DNA from 4 places in the Stutzerimonas sp. NM35 genome. Region 4 is predicted to be linked to each of the others. Evidence: predicted binding sites of a transcription regulator. Region 4 holds the regulator's gene; each other region holds the start of a gene.

Region 1 (5,241 bases), 2.1 Mb from region 4:
ACTGGAAGTCTCGGCCCATGAGGGCGCCGGCATGGACGCGCTCAGGGCGCGCCTCGACGGCCACGTCAGCGTGTTCGTCGGGCAATCCGGGGTCGGCAAGTCGTCTCTGGTGAACAGCCTGCTGCCTGGCGTCGACACCCGCGTCGGGCCGCTGTCGGAGCTGACCGGCAAGGGCACCCATACAACCACCACCGCACGGCTGTTCCACTTCCCTGGTGGCGGCGAGCTGATCGACTCTCCCGGCATCCGCGAGTTCGGCCTCGGACACGTCAGCCGAGCCGATGTGGAAGCGGGCTTCATCGAGTTCCAGGACCTGCTGGGACATTGCCGTTTCCGCGACTGCAAGCACGACCGCGAACCCGGCTGCGCCCTGCTCAAGGCCCTCGACGAAGGCCGCATCCGGCCACAGCGCATGGCCAGCTATCGGTACATTCTCAGCGGGCTGGCGGAATGAACATGCTTGAGGCTTGAGCTGCTTTTCAATCCGCTCGTCGGGTCGGTGAAGCGTGACCCGACCTGCGACAGCACGGTGTCACGTTTTTCGTAGGTCGGATTAGCCAAAGGCGTAATCCGACGACCCGAAGCATAATCCGACGGAAAAAAGCACGAGCCAACGAGCAAGACCAGCGCCTGCCAGCCTGCTCACCGGGCCTGTGAAGCGTGCCCCGATCTACTCCTCGAAGTTCAGCACCCCTTCCTCGAAGATATTCAACCGTTCACGCAGCTGGGTCGGCTGCAGCGGTTCGGAGGGCGATGCGGCTTCGCTCGAACCTTCCGTCGCAGGCGTGCCCTGCTCGGACTGTTCTCCTTCGATGCTGCGCTGCGCCTTCTTGGTCAGAACCAGCATGTCGATGCGTCTATTGATCGGGTTGAACGGGTCTTCGCGGTCGTACAGCGCCGAGGATGCATAACCCACCACTCGGGCGATCTGTTCCTCCGGATAGCTGCCAGCGACCAGCGTGCGCCGGGCGGCGTTGGCGCGGCTGGCCGACAGTTCCCAGTTACCGAAGTCACGGTTGCCGACGTAGGGTTTGGCGTCGGTATGCCCGCTGATGCTGATCTTGTTCGGAATCGCGCGGATGGTATCGGCCATGGCCAGCAGAATGTCTTCGAAGTACGGCTGCAGCTGGGCGCTGCCCAGGGCGAACATCGGTCGATTCGCCGCATCCACGATCTGGATACGCAAGCCGTCCTGGGTGATCTCGAACAGGATCTGATCCTTGAAGCGGGTCAGGTCGGGATTTTCCTCGATCTTGTTCTGCAACTCCTGCAGCACGATATTCAGGCGTTCGCGCTCCATCTGTTCGGAGAGCCCCTCCAGTTGATCGTCATCGAGCGACGAGGGCTTCTGCTCGATGGCTGGGTCCGGCTGGTCGTTGAGGGTCCGGTCCGGTGCCGGTGTGGGCGTACCGCCCAGATCGATGACGAAAGGACTTGCGCTCTCGGTGAAGCCGATGGGGTCCTGGAAGTAACCGGAAATGGCGCGTTTCTGCTCCGGCGTGGCCGATGACATCAGCCACATCACCAGAAAGAACGCCATCATTGCGGTCGCAAAGTCGGCAAAGGCAATCTTCCAGGCGCCGCCATGGTGGCCAGCGGCGGTCTTCTTGACCCGCTTGACGATAATTGGCTGGTTATTGTCCATCGCGCGTCAGTTACCGCGCATGGCTTGTTCGAGCTCCATGAAGCTCGGTCGATGAGCAGGCAGCAGCACCTTGCGCCCGAACTCCACCGCCAGGGTGGGCGGCATACCGGAAGCGGAAGCAACCAGCGTGGCCTTGATGCCCTCGTACAGATTCAATTCTTCCTTGGCATCGTGCTCGAGCGCCGCCGCCAGCGGGCCGAAAAAGCCATAGGAGGCGAGAATCCCGAGGAAGGTACCGACCAGAGCGGAACCCACCTTGTAGCCGATCATGGCGTTGTCGGCCTCGGCGAGAATCGACATGGTGATCACGATGCCCAGCACGGCGGCGACAATACCCATCGCCGGCAGGCCGTCAGCGACTCGGGCCACGGCGTGGGATGGGTGCTCCAGCTCTTCCTTGAGGCTGGCCAGCTCCATGTCGAACAGGCCTTCCAGCTCATGCGGAGCCATATTGCCGGACGACATGATGCGCAGGTAATCGCAGACGAACTCGGTCATTCTCGCGTCCTTGAGAATGGCCGGATACTTGCTGAAAATCGGGCTGGCCGCAGGCTCCTCGAGATCCGCCTCGATGGCCATCATGCCCTCGCGACGGCTCTTGTTGAGGATTTCGTAAAGCAGGCTCAACACTTCCAGGTAATACTTCTGGCTGAACCTGGAGCCGAACATCTGCAGCGATTTCTTGAAAACGATTTTGCTGGTACTGCCAGGATTGGCCTGGAGAAAACCGCCAAGCGCCGCGCCGCCGATGATCAGCACTTCAAAGGGATGAATGAGCGCGCCGATCTTGCCGCCAGACAGCACGAAACCACCGAATACGCTGGCGAAGACTACGATGATGCCGAGAATTTTTACCATAAAGAGATACGTCTAGAGCCTTGACACAGAGGCACCCGAATACGGACCGCGCCACTTTCGCGCACTCGAACTTGGGACCACAGGCGGGAGCATGAAAAGAATTATTCGGGTTATCGGAACTTTTGCGCCAGACTAAAGGTCGTCCCGACGAAAAGCCAGTTCGGTAGCAAAATGACCACAAATTTATTTCCGCGCACGCTTGCGGCCTGGATCAAGGCCCTGGATGCCATCGTGCTGCCTGCTTTTGCCGACGTCCATGCCAGCGTTCAGCAGGCCTTGCGCGACAGCAGCCTGTCCATGGGCCAGATTGCCGAGCTGATCCAGCAAAGCCCGGTGATGGCGCTCACGGTCATTCGTGACGCCAATCGTCACGCCGCCAGCCCTGCGGAAAGCCTGGAGGTGGCGCTCAGCCGTATCGGCCTGAAACGTGCCGAAGCCCTGTTCGCGCTCATTCCACCGGTTCATGCCCAGGATATCTGCCCTGCCCTGCGGCAAGTCATCCTGATCAGTCGCCACGCCAGCCAACAGGCCAACGGCCTGTTCGCCGCACGCCTGGCGCGCCTCTGGCAAGAAATCCACTGGAGCAGCCTGCTGTTTCTCTCCCCTGCATGGACACTGGTCGCGGCCTATCCGCAGCTTCTGGATATCTGGGAGCAGCGCGTGCTGGTCAGGCGTGAGCCGGTAGCACGGGTCGAACAGGACATACTGGGCGTGTCGCTGCCGGAACTCTGTGCAAGCCTGGCCAGCCATTGGGGGCTGCCCGAGTGGATCGCCCAGGGCTACCGGATACTCAATGGCAACCGCCGCATGCTGATCAGGGCGCTGCACATTGCCCGCGACAATGAACACCCCCTGCACCAGCAGCAAATGCTCGATGCCGATCCGCAACTGCGCCGCTGGCTCACACTGCCGAGCAATACCATTCTGCTCGCCAATGGCCTGGCCCTGTCGGCGCATCATAGCTGGAGCGACACGCACTCTCTGCGCTGGCAGCGTCTTACCGGACTTTACTTGCAGGTGCCGCTGAATGAATTGCAACAGATGGTTCATCAGCAAGCCGTCAACAGCGCCAGAGAAACAGGCCCCACCGACCTCTGGCATCCCGCCCAGGCGCTGCTATGGCCCGCCGGGAGCCGCTTCCAGCTGGCCAGAACGCCTGGCTTGCCCAGCGGCGAAAGCCTGGCGGCATGGCGCGAGCATTGCCGCGAACTGCTGAGCGAGCGTTGCCCTTACGACAATGTCCTGCAACTGACCGCAACCGCCTGCAAGGCCCTGACCTGTACCGGGATGCAGCGCGTACTGCTGATGCTCGTCGACCGCAAGCAACAGCGCCTGATCGCCCAGCAGGCCAGCGGTCTTGCGCCATCGGCGACTCGCCTGGTTCTGGAGCCCGAACAAAGCCAGGTATTGCGCAGACTGCTGGAGAAGCCGGCGCTGCTGCGCCTGAAGCCCGATAACGTGGCGCAGTTTTCGGCCATGCTGCCGGGGGCGCTGAAGACGCTGTTCCACAGCTCGCACCTGCTGCTGCGCTCGATTGGTCATGACGACCGCGTCGTCATGCTGGTGGTGGCCGACCAGGGCAACAGCGAATTCAGTGAAACGAGCCTGCAGGCATTCGGTAAAACCGTGCAATGCATCGAGCGCGCCCTGGCGACGTTCAGCAAGCGCGGGCGCTGAGCTTTTTCGCTAGACTTCGCCCTTCCAGCCCGATCGAGACTTGCCGTGTCCGTCTTCACTCCACTGCCCCTGGTTATCGAACCTGCCGAACTGGCCGAGCGCCTGGGGGCTCCCGAGCTGATCCTCGTCGATCTGACCAGCCCGTCGCGCTACGCCGCGGGCCATCTGCCCGGCGCCCGCTTCGTCGATCCCAAGTCGACCCAGCTCGGCCAGCCGCCAGCGCCGGGGCTGTTGCCGGAAAAAGCCCGCCTGGAAGCCCTGTTCGGCGCACTGGGCCACCACCCGGACGCCGTTTATGTGGTGTACGACGACGAGGGCGGTGGCTGGGCCGGACGCTTCATCTGGCTGCTGGATGTCATCGGTCATCATCGCTACCACTACCTCAACGGTGGCCTGCACGCCTGGCTGGCCGAGCAGCGTGACCTGTCCCAGGACGTGCCCGCGGCCATCGACGCGCGCGCAAGCCTTGCGCTCGATGACGCCCCCAGCGCAACCCGCGACTATATCGAAAGCCGTCTCGGTGCCGATGACCTGGTCATCTGGGATGCCCGCTCGCCGCAGGAGTACCGTGGCGAAAAGGCCCTGGCGGCGCGCGCCGGCCATATTCCCGGCGCAGTCAATTTCGAATGGACCGCCGCCATGGACCCGGCCCGCGCCCTGCGCATCCGCGAGGACATTGCCGAACAGCTGCAGGCACTCGGCATCAGCCCTGACAAGGAAATCATCACCCACTGCCAGACGCATCATCGCTCCGGCTTCACCTACCTGCTGGCCAAGGCCCTGGGCTATCCGCGCGTCAAGGGTTATGCCGGCTCCTGGGGCGAATGGGGCAACCTGCCCGATACGCCGATCCAGCAATGAAAAGGTCATCCATGAAAGATCGCTTGTTCGTTCTCAGTCAGTACCTGCTGCCGCACCACCTGATCTCGCGCCTGGCCGGCTGCCTCGCCGAATGCCGCCTGCCCTGGGTGAAGAACACCTTCATCAAGTGGTTCATCCGTCATTTCAAGGTAGACATGCACGAGGCGCAGATCGAGGAACCGACTGCCTACGAGCACTTC
Region 2 (5,241 bases), 1.5 Mb from region 4:
GACGAATGCGATCCCTGGACAGCCTCAATTGCCGTCGAAGCCTGGATGTGCACGGCAAGACCTACCTTTATTACAGCCTGCCCGAGGCGGCGAAAACGCTGGGCGATATCAGCCGCCTGCCGACCTCGCTCAAGGTGCTGCTGGAGAATTTGCTGCGCTGGGAAGATGACGTCACGGTGCGTGCCGATGACTTCAACTCGCTGGCAAGCTGGCTGCAAGCGCGCACTTCGGAGCGCGAAATCCAGTACCGCCCTGCCCGCGTATTGATGCAGGATTTCACCGGCGTGCCGGCGGTGGTGGACCTGACCGCCATGCGCGATGCGGTGTCTCGCGCCGGGGCCGATCCACAGCAGATCAATCCGCTGTCGCCGGTGGATCTGGTGATCGACCACTCGGTGATGGTCGACCGCTTCGGCAGCGATCAGGCATTCGAGCAGAACGTCGAGATCGAGATGCAGCGCAATGGCGAGCGCTACGAGTTTCTGCGCTGGGGTCAGCAGGCCTTCGACAACTTTCGGGTAGTGCCGCCAGGCACCGGCATCTGCCACCAGGTCAATCTGGAATACCTCGGCCAGGTGGTCTGGACCCGCGATGAAAACAACGAGACCTACGCTTATCCCGACACCCTGGTCGGCACCGACTCGCACACCACCATGATCAATGGCCTGGGCGTGCTGGGCTGGGGTGTCGGCGGTATCGAGGCCGAGGCAGCGATGCTCGGCCAGCCGGTTTCCATGTTGATACCGGAAGTGGTGGGCTTCCGCCTGAGCGGCAAACTCAACGAAGGCATCACCGCCACCGATCTGGTACTGACCGTGACGCAGATGCTGCGCAAGCAGGGTGTGGTGGGCAAGTTCGTCGAATTCTACGGGCCTGGGCTGGATCATCTGCCACTGGCCGACCGCGCCACCATCGGCAACATGGCCCCGGAATATGGCGCCACCTGCGGCTTCTTCCCGGTGGACCGGATCACCATCGATTACCTGCGCCTGACAGGTCGCAGCGAAGAGCGTATCGCTCTGGTCGAGGCTTACAGCAAGGCCCAGGGCATGTGGCGCGACAGCGACTCGCCGGACCCGCTGTTCACCACCACCCTGGAACTGGATCTGAGTCAGGTACAGCCTTCTCTCGCCGGCCCCAAGCGCCCACAGGACCGGGTGTCACTGGGCGATATCGGTGCCAGCTTCGATCTGCTGCTGGAGACCAGTGGCCGCAAGCAGCAATCCGATACGCCCTTTGCCGTCGCTGGCGAAGACTTTGCCCTCAGGCACGGCGCCGTGGTCATTGCTGCGATCACTTCCTGCACCAACACCTCCAACCCCAGCGTGCTGATGGCGGCCGGTCTGGTGGCGAAAAAAGCGCTGGAGCGCGGTCTCACCCGCCAGCCCTGGGTCAAGTCCTCGCTGGCGCCCGGCTCCAAGGTGGTCACCGATTACCTGGAACGCGCCGGACTGACGCAATATCTGGATCGGCTCGGTTTCAACCTGGTGGGTTATGGCTGTACCACCTGTATCGGCAACTCGGGACCGCTGCCGAATGCCATCGCCCAGACCGTCACCGACAACGACCTGATCGTCTCCTCGGTACTCTCCGGCAACCGCAACTTCGAGGGGCGTGTGCATCCGCTGGTCAAAGCCAACTGGCTGGCTTCACCGCCGCTGGTAGTGGCGTTCGCCCTGGCCGGCACCACGCGTATCGATATGGATCGCGAGCCACTGGGATACGACACACAAAACCAGCCGGTCTATCTGAAGGATATCTGGCCGAGCAGCGCGGAGATCGCCGAAGCCGTCAGCCGTATCGATGGCGAGATGTTCCGCAGTCGCTATGCCGACGTATTCAGCGGCGACCAGCACTGGCAGAAAATCCCGGTCAGTGCCGGTGATACCTATCAGTGGAACGCCGCCTCCAGCTATGTACAGAATCCGCCGTTCTTCGAGAACATCGGCCAGCCACCCGCGCCGCCTGCCGATGTCGAGAACGCGCGCATCCTGGCGCTGTTCGGCGACTCCATCACCACCGACCACATCTCCCCGGCGGGCAACATCAAGGCCAGCTCGCCGGCAGGGTTGTACCTGCAGTCACTGGGCGTACAACCGGAAGACTTCAACTCCTACGGCTCGCGCCGAGGCAACCATGAAGTGATGATGCGCGGCACCTTCGCCAACATCCGCATCCGCAACGAAATGCTCGGCGACGAGGAAGGCGGCAATACCCTGTATCAGCCCGGCGGCGAAAAGCTCTCGATCTACGATGCGGCCATGCGCTACCAGAGCGAAGGCGTGCCGCTGGTGGTGATCGCCGGCAAGGAATACGGCACCGGCTCCAGCCGCGACTGGGCGGCCAAGGGCACCAACCTGCTGGGGATCAAGGCGGTGATCGCCGAAAGTTTCGAGCGTATCCATCGCTCCAACCTGATCGGCATGGGCGTACTGGCACTGCAATTCACCGATGGCCAGACGCGCCAGTCGCTGGGCCTGGACGGCAGCGAGACGCTTTCGATCCGTGGCCTGGACGAGAATATCAAGCCGCGCCAAATGCTCACCGTCGAGGTGCAACGCAGCGATGGTTCCCGGGATTCGTTCCAGGCCCTGTGTCGCATCGATACGCTCAATGAAGTTCAGTACTTCAAAGCCGGCGGGATTCTGCATTATGTGCTGAGACAACTGATCAAGGCTTAGCGCCTTCGTCCCGTACAACGCCCGCAGCTGAAGCTGCGGGCGTTTTTTTATGAACCACTGGTCAGTTTTTTCCTTAAGCCTTTGGTTTTCCAGCCGTTAATTTTCGCTACAACCAACCTTTATATTTTGACGTCAAACCTCAAGCGCTCTATAAATGCTCTGCAAGAGCGCTTGTACGCTATTCATAAATATAAAAAATCATCCCAATTGCCAGGCGCACCTCACGCATGCGAAAGAATCTTCCCATCACGCAACGCGATTACCCGTTTCCTGACCAGCAGAGGCTGATTTCCACTACAGACCTGAAAGGCCGAATCACCTACTGCAACGATATCTTTGCCCAAGTCAGCGGTTTCGAACGCGGCGAACTGATAGGCGCGCCACACAATCTGATCCGGCATCCTGATGTGCCCGCCGCCGTATTCAACCATCTTTGGATGACGCTCAAGGATGGCCGCCCCTGGATGGGCATCGTCAAGAATCGCCGCAAGAATGGCGACCATTACTGGGTCAACGCCTATGTGACGCCGGTACTCGATCCACAGCGCCAGATCATCGGCTACGAGTCGGTACGCACCAAGCCGACCTCCGAACAGATAAAGCGCGCCGAAGCCCTCTATGCACGGCTCAACACCGGCAAGCGTGGCGTGCCATTGCGTGATACCTGGATGCCTCTGGTCGTCGGCTGGCTGCCCTTTATCCTGACCAGTCTGGCCGGCTTCGCAGTTGGCGCCTGGCTCGATCACGCCTGGGGCTTTGTACTGGCTGCGGGGCTTTCCATTCCCCTTGGCCTCGCTGGCCGCCACTGGCAGATGCGCGGTACCAATCGCCTGCTGCAACTGGCCGAGCAGTCACTGAGTGATCCGCTGATCGCACAGATGTATACGGACAGTCACGGCAGTGAAGCCCGGCTGGAAATGGCCATGCTCAGCGAACAGGCACGCCTTAAAACCTGCCTGACGCGCCTGCAGGACAGCGCCGTGCAACTGCAGCAACAGGCAAAACGCGCCGAAGAACTGGCGCAGAGTAGCTCCGGTGGCCTGGCACGACAGCATCATGAAACCGAACAGGTGGCCACTGCGATCAATCAGATGGCCGCTACCACACAGGAGGTGGCAGGCAATGTGGCGCTGGCTGCCGATGCAACCGGGCAAGCCAACAGACTGACGACCCAGGGTCGCGAGATCAGTGCGCAAACCCGCCAGGCCATCGAGCTGCTGGCCAGCACCGTGAGCGAAACCGGCGATGCCGTTACCGAACTGGCCCGCAACAGCAACGAGATCGGCAGCGTGGTGGATGTGATCAAGAGTATCGCCGACCAGACCAATCTGCTCGCGCTCAACGCCGCCATCGAGGCAGCACGCGCCGGAGAATCTGGCCGCGGCTTCGCAGTGGTCGCTGACGAAGTCCGCCAACTGGCCCAGCGTACCGCCGCAGCCACTGGTCAGATCCATCAGCTGATCGAAAAACTCCAGCTGCAGGCTCGCCAGGCTGTAGAAGCCACCGGACAGGGCAAAGCCCAGGCAAGCGCCGGTGTCGAACGGGTCATCGATGCCGACAAGGCGCTCGCAGGTATTGGCGCTGCGATGGAAAGCGTCATCGACATGACCACCCAGATCGCTTCGGCCACCGAGCAGCAGAGCGCCGTAGCCGACGAGATCAGCCGCAACGTCAGCAATATCGCCCGCCTTGCCGACCAGACCTCGGGCGATGCCCAGAGCACGGCGCTGCTGTCCGAGGATCTGGCGGCAACTGCGCAGGCACAGTATTCACTGGTGGAGCGTTTCAACCGCTGACAGGCCATTGAAAACTACCTACATTTTTCAACGGCCTGCGATCATTGCAGAAACTCGGCAATCCTGTCCGCAGCGCTATCCAGGTGCTGCTCATGGGTCAGCCCTGAGCGCTTCAGAGGTTTCAGGTCATGGTCGGCGGCGGCCAGCCAGTGCACCTCGACCGCTGGCGACAATGCGTAGCCGGCAACGGTATGGCGGTCACCGAGCGCGTCGCGCTCACCCTGTACGATAAGGGTGGGCGTGCGCAGTTCGGCCAGATGCACCACGCGCGGCTTCTCCGGCTTGCCTGCCGCATGGAAGGGATAACCCAGACAGATCAGCGCATCAGCCTTCAATTCATCGGCCAGCAGGCTGGCCATTCTTCCGCCCATCGACTTGCCTCCGAGAGCCAGCCGGCCTGCGGTCTGCTGTCGCACCAGCCTATACACCTCGCGCCACCGCTCCAGCAGCCGAGGCTGCGGATTCGGTGGCCGCCTGCGACCATCGAGTCGCCGCTCGGCCATATAGGCGAACTCGAAGCGAACCACCTCGATCCCACGCGCCACAAGGCGCTCGGTCATCGCCTGCATGAACGGACTGTCCATCGGCGCACCGGCGCCATGAGCGAGTATCAGGCTGGCCGAAGCCGCGCCATGCGGGCGGTCAGTCCAGACAAGCGGAATTTCTCCCCCCTGCGTGTATTGACCCGCGTCAATACCGGCCACTTGCCCTTTCCCCATGCTTGCCCCCGCTTTCTACTGAAAGAAACAACTGCTTACACGCAA
Region 3 (5,241 bases), 2.2 Mb from region 4:
GAAGCACCTGCGGCGATGCTGAACTGCATGCTACCCATCAGCGCCGAAGCCAGTCCGGCCTGGCGCCCCTGCCCGGCCATCGCGCAGGCGGTGGCGTTGGGCAGGATGCTGCCAAGACTGGCGATTCCCAGAAACAGTGGAATCAGCAGCGGCCAGAGCGCTTCGGGCTGGCTCAGGGCGATCACCAGCAACACCATCGCACTGGAAAAATACAGCCAGACAAAGCGCCGCAACCATGTTCCAGGCCCACGCAGGCGCAGCAGCCGCGCATTGATCTGCGATACCACGATGAAACCTGCCGCATTGCAGCCGAACAGCCAGCCATAATGCTCGGCGGGAACGCCATAGAGTTCGATGAACACGAACGGCGAGCCGGCGATATAGGCAAACATGCCCGCCATGGCGACGCCGCCACAGAGCGCGAAGGCCATGAACTCGCGATCACGCAGCAGCTCGGCGTATCGGCCCAGAGTGCCACTCAGGTGCAATCGGGGTGCATCGACCGGCAGCGTTTCCGGCAACCAGAGTGCAACGGCGACGCCACAGGCGGCACTGAACACCGTCAGCGAAACGAATATCGATTGCCAGCCAAAGGCATTCATCAGCAGGCCCCCGGCGAGCGGCGCGAGGATCGGCGCCAGTCCCATCACCAGCATCAACTGGGAAAACACCCTCGCCGCCTGCACCGGCTCGCAGCTGTCACGCACCACCGCACGGGTCACCACAACTCCGGCACAACCACCCAGCGCCTGTACGAAGCGCGCAGCGATCAGCCAGTCCAGTGTCGGCGCGAGCGCACAGGCCAGGGACGCCAGGGTAAAAAGCGTCACGCCAACCAGCAGCGGCCAACGGCGTCCGTAGCGATCCGCCAGGGGGCCATAGACCAACTGGCCAAGCGCCAGACCGATGAAATAAGCCGCCAGCGACAGCTGGACATGCTCGACGTCGGTGGCGAAATCGCTCGCCATGGCCGGGAACGCCGGCAAGTAGAAATCGATGGCCAACGGGCCGAAGGCGCTGAGCGCACCCAGTATCAGAAGAAGTCGAAAAGGCATTGAAGACACTCGCAAAGCGGGAAGAGCCCGGCGAACCACAGCCGTCGGGCGTTTTACAGTAAAGGCCAGATGCTGTTACATACAACGACGACTGTAAACGTGTAAAGTTTCACACGGCGTTCGCCGACACGAAATCCACGCAACGAAGGTCGCAGCCCAGATGCTGCAGTAATGACATGCGAAGAACCAAAGAAGACGCTGAGAAAACCCGTATCGCCCTGTTGGCTTCCGCCGAAAAGCTGTTTCTGGAGCGAGGCGTGGCCCATACCAGCCTGGATCAGATCGCCCGTGACGCCGGCGTCACTCGCGGTGCGGTGTACTGGCATTTTCAGAACAAGGCGCACCTGTTTCACGAAATGCTCAATCAGGTACGTCTGCCGCCCGAGCAGATGGCCGAACGGTTGTGCAGTTGCGGCCAGCAACAGCCATTGCTGGCGCTGCGCAATCTTTGCATCGAAGGTGTCCGGGCGCTGGCCTGTGATGAGCAGAAACGCCGGATCATGACCATCCTGCTGCATCGCTGCGAGTTCACCGAGGAATTGCGTGAAGCCGAAGAACGCCACCAGGCGTTCATCAATCAATTCATCGACCTGTGTGAGCAGCTGCTGGACCGCGCAACCAATAATCTATATCCGGGTGTAACGCCCAGACTCGCGGCTCTCGCACTGCATGCAATGCTGATCGGACTGTTCAGCGACTGGACTCGCGACCCCACGCTGTACGATCCCGAAACCGATAGCGCCGCGCTGATCGACCCGCTGTTTCGCGGCCTGATACGCGACTGGGACGAAAAAGCGCGGCAAACAACCTGACGGGCGGACGCTGTGCAAGTCAGCTAATCGAATAGCCCTCCTCCTCAATCACCTGCCGTATCGTCGCTTCGCTCAGGCTGCCCTCGACCTGCACCGTCCCGGCCTGCAGATCGACCCGAACCTCGGCCTGCGCATCCTGTGCCTTGATCGCATTGATCACGGCGCGCTCGCAATGCCCACAGGTCATGCCGCTCACGTTGAATGTCTGCATGATGTTCTCCTGGTATCGCAGTTGTTGAAACCTGCACATTCTCGGGCTTGCCATAGTGACAAGGTCAAGCCCCCGGCGGAGTTATCTTCCATAAGGTAAAGATCAGCCGGAAACCACGGCCCCTTCATTGCAGCGATTTTGTGACCCGGCAGCTCCCAAGCGCAGTCTCAGCCCCTCAACGGCATTTCGTCGGATTACTGGCGCCATACAGCCGTCAAATTAAAGTCTCCCGAGAGCCCGCCGACAGCGGGTCTGGCCGCCGGCGACTCATTGGCAGCCCTCCGATCGCACTGAATTGAGTACCTGCATGAACAACTGGTTTGCCAACATTGGCGTCAGCCGAAAGCTTTCCGTGGGCTTCGGCGCCGTCCTGATTCTTACTTTCATCCTGGCATGGAGCGGTTGGAGCAGCCTGGCCAGCGTGACCCAGCGCAGCGGCTGGATGAGCGAGATTTCCCTGCTCAACAAAACCCTGACGGACCTGCGCATCGCCCGCCTGCAGTTCATGCTGGCCAACGCCGATCAGACGTCCGCCGAGCGTCTGGACAAGAACCTGGGCGTCTACCTCGCCCAGCAGAGCAAACTGCTCAACACCTTCAAGAACCCGGCGAACCTCGTGCTGCTCAAGGAGCAGGCCGGCTACAACGAGCAATACCAGCGCGCGCTGAACGATATGCGCAAGGGTTATGCGCAAGCCAAGACATCGCAGCTGATGATCGATGAGGCGTCTGAACGCCTGGACGAGCTGACCGCAAGCGTCATGGAACAGGTGTTGCGACTGCCCGATTACGACGAACAGCGCTTCGAGCGATTGCAGGCCATCGCCCGCATCAAGGAAGAGCTGAAGCAGGCGCAATACCTGCTGCAGGTCTACGTGGCGGCCCCCAGCCCGCAGAGCGACCAGGGCATCGACGTACAGCTCGAAACCGCCCAGGCCACGCTGGAACGGCATCACGACGCGCTTGGCAGTGCCAGTCACGATGCGCTCCAGCAGATCCAGTCTGTACTGGGCCAGTACCGTGCGGCCATCGACTCACTCCAGGCGGCTACCGATGCCATCGCCCAGTCTCGCCAGGAAATGACCGACCGGCAGGCGGAAATCGTACGTATCAGCGACGTGCTCTATCAGTTCCAGCTGGACCGCCTGGACATCGAAAGCAGCGAGGCGCATACCCGCCTGATCCTCAGTGCAGCACTGGCGCTATTGTTCGGCGTTCTCGCCGCGTGGCTGATCACCCGACAGATCACCCTGCCGCTGCGCGCCACCCTGGCGGACGTCGAACGCATCGCCTCCGGCGACCTGAGCGCCACCGCCGAGATCACTCGGCGCGACGAACTGGGCACACTGCAGCGAGGCATCCAGCAGATGGGCGCGACGTTGCGCGAACTGATCGGTGGCATTCGCGACGGTGTCAGCCAGATCAGTAGCGCTGCAGAAGAACTGTCTGCAGTCACCCTGCAGACCAGCTCCGGCGTCAACAGCCAGAAAGAGGAAACCGATCAGGTCGCCACGGCCATGCACGAGATGTCGGCGACAGTCCACGAGGTCGCACGCAACGCTGAACAGGCGGCGCAGGCCGCCACCGAAGCGGATATCGAAGCCCGCGACGGCGACCGCGTCGTCACTAAAGTAGTCACGCAGATCGAGCGCATGGCCAAGGAAGTCGTTCGCTCCTCGGAGGCAATGACGGAACTGCAAAGCGACAGCGACAAGATCGGCAGCGTGATGGGTGTGATTCGTGCCGTGGCCGAGCAGACCAACCTGCTGGCACTCAATGCTGCCATCGAGGCGGCACGTGCGGGCGAGGCCGGTCGCGGCTTTGCCGTGGTGGCCGATGAAGTGCGCGGGCTGGCGCAGCGCACGCAGAAGTCCACCGAGGAAATCGAACAGTTGGTAAGCGCCCTGCACGGCGGCACGCAGCAAGTCGCGGCCATCATGCAAAGTAGCCGCAGCCTTACCGAGAGCAGTGTCGAGCTGGCACGCCGCGCGGGCACCTCGCTGACCAGCATCACCCGCACTGTCTCCAATATCCAGGCCATGAACCAGCAGATCGCCACGGCAGCCGAAGAGCAGAGCGCAGTGGCCGAGGAAATCAGCCGTAGCGTGGTGAATGTGAGGGATGTGTCGGAGCAGACCGCCGCCGCGAGCGAGCAGACGGCAGCGTCGAGCGTGGAACTGGCGCGCCTGGGCACCCAGCTGCAGACGATGGTCAGTCGTTTCCGGATCTGACCGGCGCCGGAGGCAACGAGGCCAGGCATTGCGCCTGGCCTCGCGTCGAGGAATGAATCAGCTGGCCTGTGATTGCAGGTAATTCTGCAAGCCGATGCGGTCGATCAGCCCCAGTTGCTGCTCCAGCCAGTAGGCATGGTCTTCCTCGGTGTCGTGCAATTGCAGCGCGAGGATGTCACGCGTCACATAGTCATCATGCTGCTCGGCCAGAGCGATGCCCTTGGCCAGTGCCTCACGCACCTTGTATTCCAGCGCCAGATCATTGCGCAGCATGTCCGGCACGCTGTGGCCGATGTTGAGCGCATCGGGCGTCATGTCGGGTGTGCCTTCGAGAAAGAGGATGCGTTGCAGCAGCGCATCGGCGTGCTGGGTTTCCTCTTCCATTTCGTGGTTGATGCGCTCGTAGAGCTTGCTGAAGCCCCAATCGGCGTACATCCGCGAGTGCAGGAAATACTGATCGCGCGCGGCCAGCTCTCCACGCAGCAGTTCCTTCAGATACTCGATGACCTGTGGCTGACCTTGCATTGCAACTTTCTCCTGACAGTGAAACGCGGGGTAATGATACGCCCAATCCACGCCGAACGAAGCATCGCCATGCCGCAGGGAAAGACGACTGGCCGGTCTCTTGCGAACTACCGAGCAGGCGGCGGGCTCTACTGAATCTATCGCAACGGTTCGCACCGCCGCCGATTTCCGTTCTGCCCCGTTCGCGCCGGAGTCTGGATGCCACTGCCCCGAACAGTCTTTCGTCAATTCCGTTTCATCGCGTCGTTATGCGCCACCCTCGTCCTGGTCGCTTGTGCAGAGGACGAGGAGCCGGCGGCACCACCACCACGTATCGCCTTCGTCGAGCCCTTGCAGCCACTCGACCCGGCGCCGGAAACACTGCGCTTCGCTGGTGTGGTGGAGAGCGTGACGACCACGCAGCTGGCC
Region 4 (5,241 bases):
AGGTTGTAGCACTCCAGATCACTCAGTCGCTCGGCTGCATCCTTGTCCAGCATGCCCTTCTCGATAGCCTTGGCACGCAGGATGTTGGCATCCATGCCTTTGCCGTCGTCACTGATGATCAGCAGGATGTGATCACCCTCCTGCTCGGCGGACAACACCACCTTGCCGGTGCGCGGCTTGCCTGCGGCTTCGCGCTCATCCGGCATCTCGATGCCATGATCGACCGCGTTACGCACCAAGTGCACCAGCGGATCGGCCAGAGCCTCGACGAGGTTCTTGTCCAGATCGGTTTCCTCACCGATCAGCTCAAGATTGATTTCTTTCTTCAGGTTGCGCGCCATGTCCCGGATCAGACGCGGGAACCGACCGAAGGCCTTCTTGATCGGCTGCATGCGCGTTTTCATCACCGCGCTTTGCAGGTCGCCAGTGACCACGTCGAGATTGGACACTGCCTTGGACATGGCCTCGTCGCCGCTGTCGGCACCCAGCCGCACCAACCGGTTACGCACCAGCACCAGCTCGCCGACCATGTTCATGATCTCGTCGAGCCGCGCCGTATCGACGCGTACCGTGGTTTCGGCTTCACTGGCCGGTTTTTCCGCCGCGGCCCTGGCAGGCGCGGCGGCAGCCTTGGCGGGTGCGGCTACGGGTTTCGCTGCAGCAGCTTTCGGCGCGGCGCCCGGCTTGGCTGAAGCGGGCGCAGATGCTGGTGCGACCACTTCCGCTTCGAACTTGCCTTTGCCATGCAACTGATCGAGCAAGGCCTCGAATTCATCATCGGTGATGTGATCGCCGCCTGCAGCGGGAGCAGAAGCGGAAACAGTCGTGGTATCGGCGCTTGCCTGCTGCGGCTCAGCGGCGGCAGGTACTTCGGCGAACTGTCCCTTTCCGTGCAACTGATCGAGCAGCGCCTCGAACTCATCGTCGGTGATCTCATCGCTGACAGGCGCCTCGCTAGCCCTGGGCGCAGAAGCAATCTGTGCGGCGCCGGAATCGATCTTGAACTGTCCCTGGCCATGCAGCTGATCGAGCAGCGATTCGAATTCAGCGTCAGTAATCTCATCGTCAGCGACGGCAGCAGAGGCGTTGCCCGCCGCATCGTCCAGCGCACCGAGCAACTGCTCGAACTCGTTATCCGCAGTCGCGGCTTCAGGCTCTGGCGCAACAGCGACAGGCTCGGCAGCCGGGGCATCCATGCTGGCCGGCTCGGCCAGGCGCGCCAATGCGGCCAGCAGTTCAGGTGTAGCCGGGGTCACTTCAGTGCGTTCACGCACCTGATTGAACATGGCATTGACGGCGTCCAGTGCCTGCAGCACGACATCCATCAGTTCCGGTTCAACGCGACGCTCACCCTTGCGCAGGATGTCGAAAACGTTTTCGGCGATATGGCAGCACTCGACCAGCTCATGCAGCTGGAGAAAGCCGGCACCGCCTTTTACCGTGTGAAAACCGCGAAAAATCGCATTGAGCAAGGCGGTATCGTCGGGGCTGCTTTCCAGCTCCACCAACTGCTCTGACAATAGTTCGAGAATCTCGCCGGCCTCTACCAGGAAGTCCTGGAGAATCTCCTCATCGGCGTCGAAGCTCATATTCACATCCCCTAAAAGCCCAGGCTCGAAAGCAGGTCGTCGACATCATCCTGACCGGACACGACATCCTCTCGTATATCGGCATGCATCTGCGGACCTTCACCATTGGAAGATTCTTTTTCTCGTTTTTGTCTTTCCTGCTCCAGGCGTATCGACTCGCAGTCGTGCCGGATACCCGCCATGCGATCGACCTGACCGGCCATCAGCACAAGATTGAGCAGGTTGCTTTCGAGCTCGCTGACCAGTCGGGTGACCCGCTTGATCACCTGCCCGGTCAGATCCTGAAAGTCCTGAGCCAGCATGATTTCGCTGAGATTCTGCGAGAGCTGACTGCCATCGTTCATGGAGCGCTGAAGAAACGAATCGACCCGGCGGACAAGATCCCTGAACTCTTCAGCATTCATGTCCCGGCGCATGAAGCGCTGCCAGTCAGCCGTCAGGCTCTGGGCTTCGTAGCTGACGTAGTTCACCAGTGGCGTCGACTCTTCCACCAGATCCATGGTGCGATTGGCCGCCTTTTCGGTCATCGTCACCACATAGGAAAGGCGATCGGTCGCATCGGTGATCGGCGATGGATCGCCGCCCGTGGCGCTGGTATCCATCTCGAGCTTGACGATGGCGTTGTGCAGTTCGCGCGTGAGCTTGCCGACCTCATGATAGAGGCTGTTGTTGCGAATCTGATTAAGCTCATTGAGCATCTGCGCAGTATCATCCAGGCGGCCTTGCTGCAGACTTTCGAGCAGCTGAGGCGCACGGGCTCGCAGAGTCGCTTCAAACTCCACAAGACTTTGTTCTGCTTGCGTCATAGTACCCTCGCGGCGCTACTTCAGCCGTTGACGCGCTCGAAGATCTTCTCGATCTTTTCCTTGAGCACCTGGGCCGTGAATGGCTTGACCACGTAGCCGTTAACACCGGCCTGTGCGGCTTCGATGATCTGGTCGCGCTTGGCTTCAGCGGTGACCATCAGGACCGGCAGGTGCTTGAGGCGCTCATCGGCGCGCACATGACGCAACAGGTCGATGCCGCTCATGCCGGGCATGTTCCAGTCAGTCACGAGGAAGTCGAAACTGCCACTCTTGAGCATGGGCAACGCGGTGGTGCCGTCGTCCGCTTCGGCGGTATTGGTGAAACCCAGATCGCGCAAGAGGTTCTTGATGATCCGTCTCATCGTCGAGAAGTCGTCAACGATGAGGATTTTCATGTTCTTGTCCAAGTACACCTCCGTAAATCCCGAAATCCCCAAAGCCCTGCTCACGGCTTTTCTGCGGGCTTCATCGATAAAGCCTGTAGGGCACCTCTAAAAACTACCTGCGTTGTCATCGCTGCGTTAAAAACAGGCTCAAAATGCTCATTTACAACTCGTAAACTGCGCTTTTTCGCCTGTTTTTGCCTTGCGCTGACTGCCTCGCCTACGTTTCTAGAGGCGCCCTGTAGAAAGCGGCCTCGAATGCTTTTTGCAAACCGGCGTCAGCGCGCGCGCCACTCACCGAGGCGGGCACGCAAACGTGCCGCGCATTGACTGTGCAACTGACTCACCCGCGACTCGCTGACCCCCAGAACCTGGCCGATCTCCTTCAAGTTCAACTCTTCGTCGTAGTACAGCGAAAGCACCAGCTTTTCACGTTCCGGCAGGTTGCTGATGGCCTCGGCCAGCGCCTGCTGAAAACGCTCGTCTTCGAGATCACGAAACGGCTCGGGATGCGCGCTGGCGGCATCTTCACCGAACTCTCCGTGCTCGCCTTCCTGAAGCAGATCATCAAAACTGAACAGGCGGCTGCCCAGAGTGTCACCCAGAATGCCGTAGTACTCATCCAGACTCAATTCAAGTTCGGCTGCAACCTCGTGATCTTTAGCGTCGCGACCGGTTTTCGCCTCGATGGCCCGAATCGCCTCGCTGACCATGCGCGAGTTGCGGTGCACCGAGCGCGGCGCCCAGTCGCCCTTGCGTACCTCATCGAGCATGGCCCCGCGAATGCGAATACCGGCATAGGTTTCGAAGCTCGCGCCTTTTCCCGAATCGTATTTCTTCGATGCCTCGAGCAGCCCGATCATGCCGGCCTGCAGCAGATCATCCACCTGCACGCTCGCCGGCAAGCGCGCCAACAGGTGATAGGCGATGCGCTTGACCAACGGCGCGTACTGGTCGATGAGCTGGTATTGCGAGTCTTTTGCCTGAGCCTTGCTGTAATACATACCCAATCCAGCCGGTGTCATTCGTGAGTGTCTGCGGCGGGCCTGACAAGGCGCTCCACAAAGAACTCCAGATGGCCGCGCGGAGTTGCCGGCAGCGGCCAGGTATCCACTTTCTGTGCGATGGCCTTGAACGCCAGCGAAGACTTGGCGCGCGGGTACGCCTCATAGACGGCACGCTGCTTCTGTACGGCCTTGCGCACAGATTCGTCGTAGGGCACCGCCCCCACATACTGTAGCGCCACATCGAGGAAGCGCTCGGTCACCTTGGCCAGTTTGGCGAACAGATTGCGCCCTTCCTGCGGTGCGTGTGCCATGTTGGCCAGCACGCGGAAACGGCTGATGCCGTAGTCACGGTTGAGCAACTTGATCAGGGCATAGGCGTCGGTAATCGACGTCGGCTCGTCCGTCACCACCAGCAGGACTTCCTGTGCGGCGCGGACGAAACTCACCACACCATCACCGATACCGGCGGCGGTGTCGATGATCAGCACGTCGATATCATCGCCAATGTCGCTGAATGCCTGGATCAGCCCAGAGTGCTGCAGACTGGACAGCTGCACCATGCTCTGGGTCCCGGAAGCCGCGGGCACGATGCGTATGCCGCCCGGCCCCTGGATCAGCACATCGCGCAGATCACATTCGCCGGCGATGACATCGGCCAGGGTACGCTTGGTGGTCAAACCCAGCAGCACATCGACGTTGGCCAGGCCAAGGTCGGCGTCGAGCAGCACCACCCTGCGACCGAGATCGGCCAACGCCAGCGCCAGATTGACCGACACGTTGGTCTTGCCGACGCCACCCTTGCCGCCAGTCACTGCAATCACCTGTACGGGATGAGTACCCATTTTCACACGCCTATATCTTGCTGGGGCCACAGGGCCATCGATGCGTTCAGCCGGAACGCGTCTTCATTGTCTGTATCACGGGACCAAGCCTTCATCCGACCTTCCGTGATGATCCGTTGTACAACCCGGTAAACATGTCTGCCATGGTCTCCTCGCTGGGAGACTCGTCCAATTGCAGGCTTACCGCCCGACTGACCAATTGATGACTGCGAGGCAACTGCAGGTCATCAGGGATGCGCGGTCCATCGGCCAGATAGGCTATCGGCAGATGCTGGCTAATCGTTAGCCCAAGCACGTCACCCAGGCTACCGGCCTCATCCAGCTTAGTCAGGATGCAGCCCGCCAGCCCGCAACGGCGATAGTTGTGCCAGGCTGCCTTCAATACCTGGCTCTGGCTGGTTGCCGCCAGCACCAGGTAGTTTTTCGATTTGATGCCACGATCGGCCAGGGTTTCGAGCTGCATGCGCATCATCGCATCACCTGCCGGAAGCCCGGCGGTATCGACGAGAATCAGGCGTTTGCGCGCCAGGGGCTGCAGCGTCTTGCCCAGCGGCTGGGCAGGGTCGATCTGAACGACTGGCACATCGAGGATACGACCCAGCGTTCTCAGTTGC

The links. The regulator FliA, encoded in region 4, starts transcription of late flagellar genes. The targets are predictions, from matches to a motif close to CTAAAGTTTNNNNNNNNNNNGCCGNTAA.
Region 1: motA (flagellar motor stator protein MotA) is a predicted target of FliA. The motif match lies at 2,614-2,641, and genes of this name have one in related genera.
Region 2: ACYCFC_RS09715 (methyl-accepting chemotaxis protein) is a predicted target of FliA. The motif match lies at 2,754-2,781, and genes of this name have one in related genera.
Region 3: ACYCFC_RS12730 (methyl-accepting chemotaxis protein) is a predicted target of FliA. The motif match lies at 2,298-2,325, and genes of this name have one in related genera.

What each region holds. Positions count from the first base shown of each region.
Region 1 covers NZ_CM137728.1:2,957,987-2,963,227, forward strand. Annotated here, with positions in the region: gene rsgA (small ribosomal subunit biogenesis GTPase RsgA) at 1-454, shown strand, start outside; gene motB (flagellar motor protein MotB) at 671-1,645, opposite strand; gene motA (flagellar motor stator protein MotA) at 1,652-2,503, opposite strand; gene ACYCFC_RS13845 (HDOD domain-containing protein) at 2,675-4,180, shown strand; gene ACYCFC_RS13850 (rhodanese-like domain-containing protein) at 4,226-5,041, shown strand; gene asd (archaetidylserine decarboxylase) at 5,053-5,241, shown strand, end outside.
Region 2 covers NZ_CM137728.1:2,074,673-2,079,913, forward strand. Annotated here, with positions in the region: gene acnA (aconitate hydratase AcnA) at 6-2,681, shown strand; gene ACYCFC_RS09715 (methyl-accepting chemotaxis protein) at 2,909-4,477, shown strand; gene ACYCFC_RS09720 (alpha/beta family hydrolase) at 4,519-5,196, opposite strand.
Region 3 covers NZ_CM137728.1:2,726,593-2,731,833, forward strand. Annotated here, with positions in the region: gene ACYCFC_RS12715 (Bcr/CflA family multidrug efflux MFS transporter) at 1-1,055, opposite strand, end outside; gene ACYCFC_RS12720 (TetR family transcriptional regulator) at 1,232-1,867, shown strand; gene ACYCFC_RS12725 (heavy-metal-associated domain-containing protein) at 1,887-2,078, opposite strand; gene ACYCFC_RS12730 (methyl-accepting chemotaxis protein) at 2,386-4,308, shown strand; gene bfr (bacterioferritin) at 4,366-4,833, opposite strand; gene ACYCFC_RS12740 (efflux RND transporter periplasmic adaptor subunit) at 5,032-5,241, shown strand, end outside.
Region 4 covers NZ_CM137728.1:555,945-561,185, reverse strand. Annotated here, with positions in the region: gene ACYCFC_RS02640 (chemotaxis protein CheA) at 1-1,589, opposite strand, end outside; gene ACYCFC_RS02635 (protein phosphatase CheZ) at 1,601-2,395, opposite strand; gene ACYCFC_RS02630 (chemotaxis response regulator CheY) at 2,416-2,790, opposite strand; gene fliA (RNA polymerase sigma factor FliA) at 3,057-3,782, opposite strand; gene fleN (flagellar synthesis regulator FleN) at 3,800-4,627, opposite strand; gene flhF (flagellar biosynthesis protein FlhF) at 4,719-5,241, opposite strand, start outside.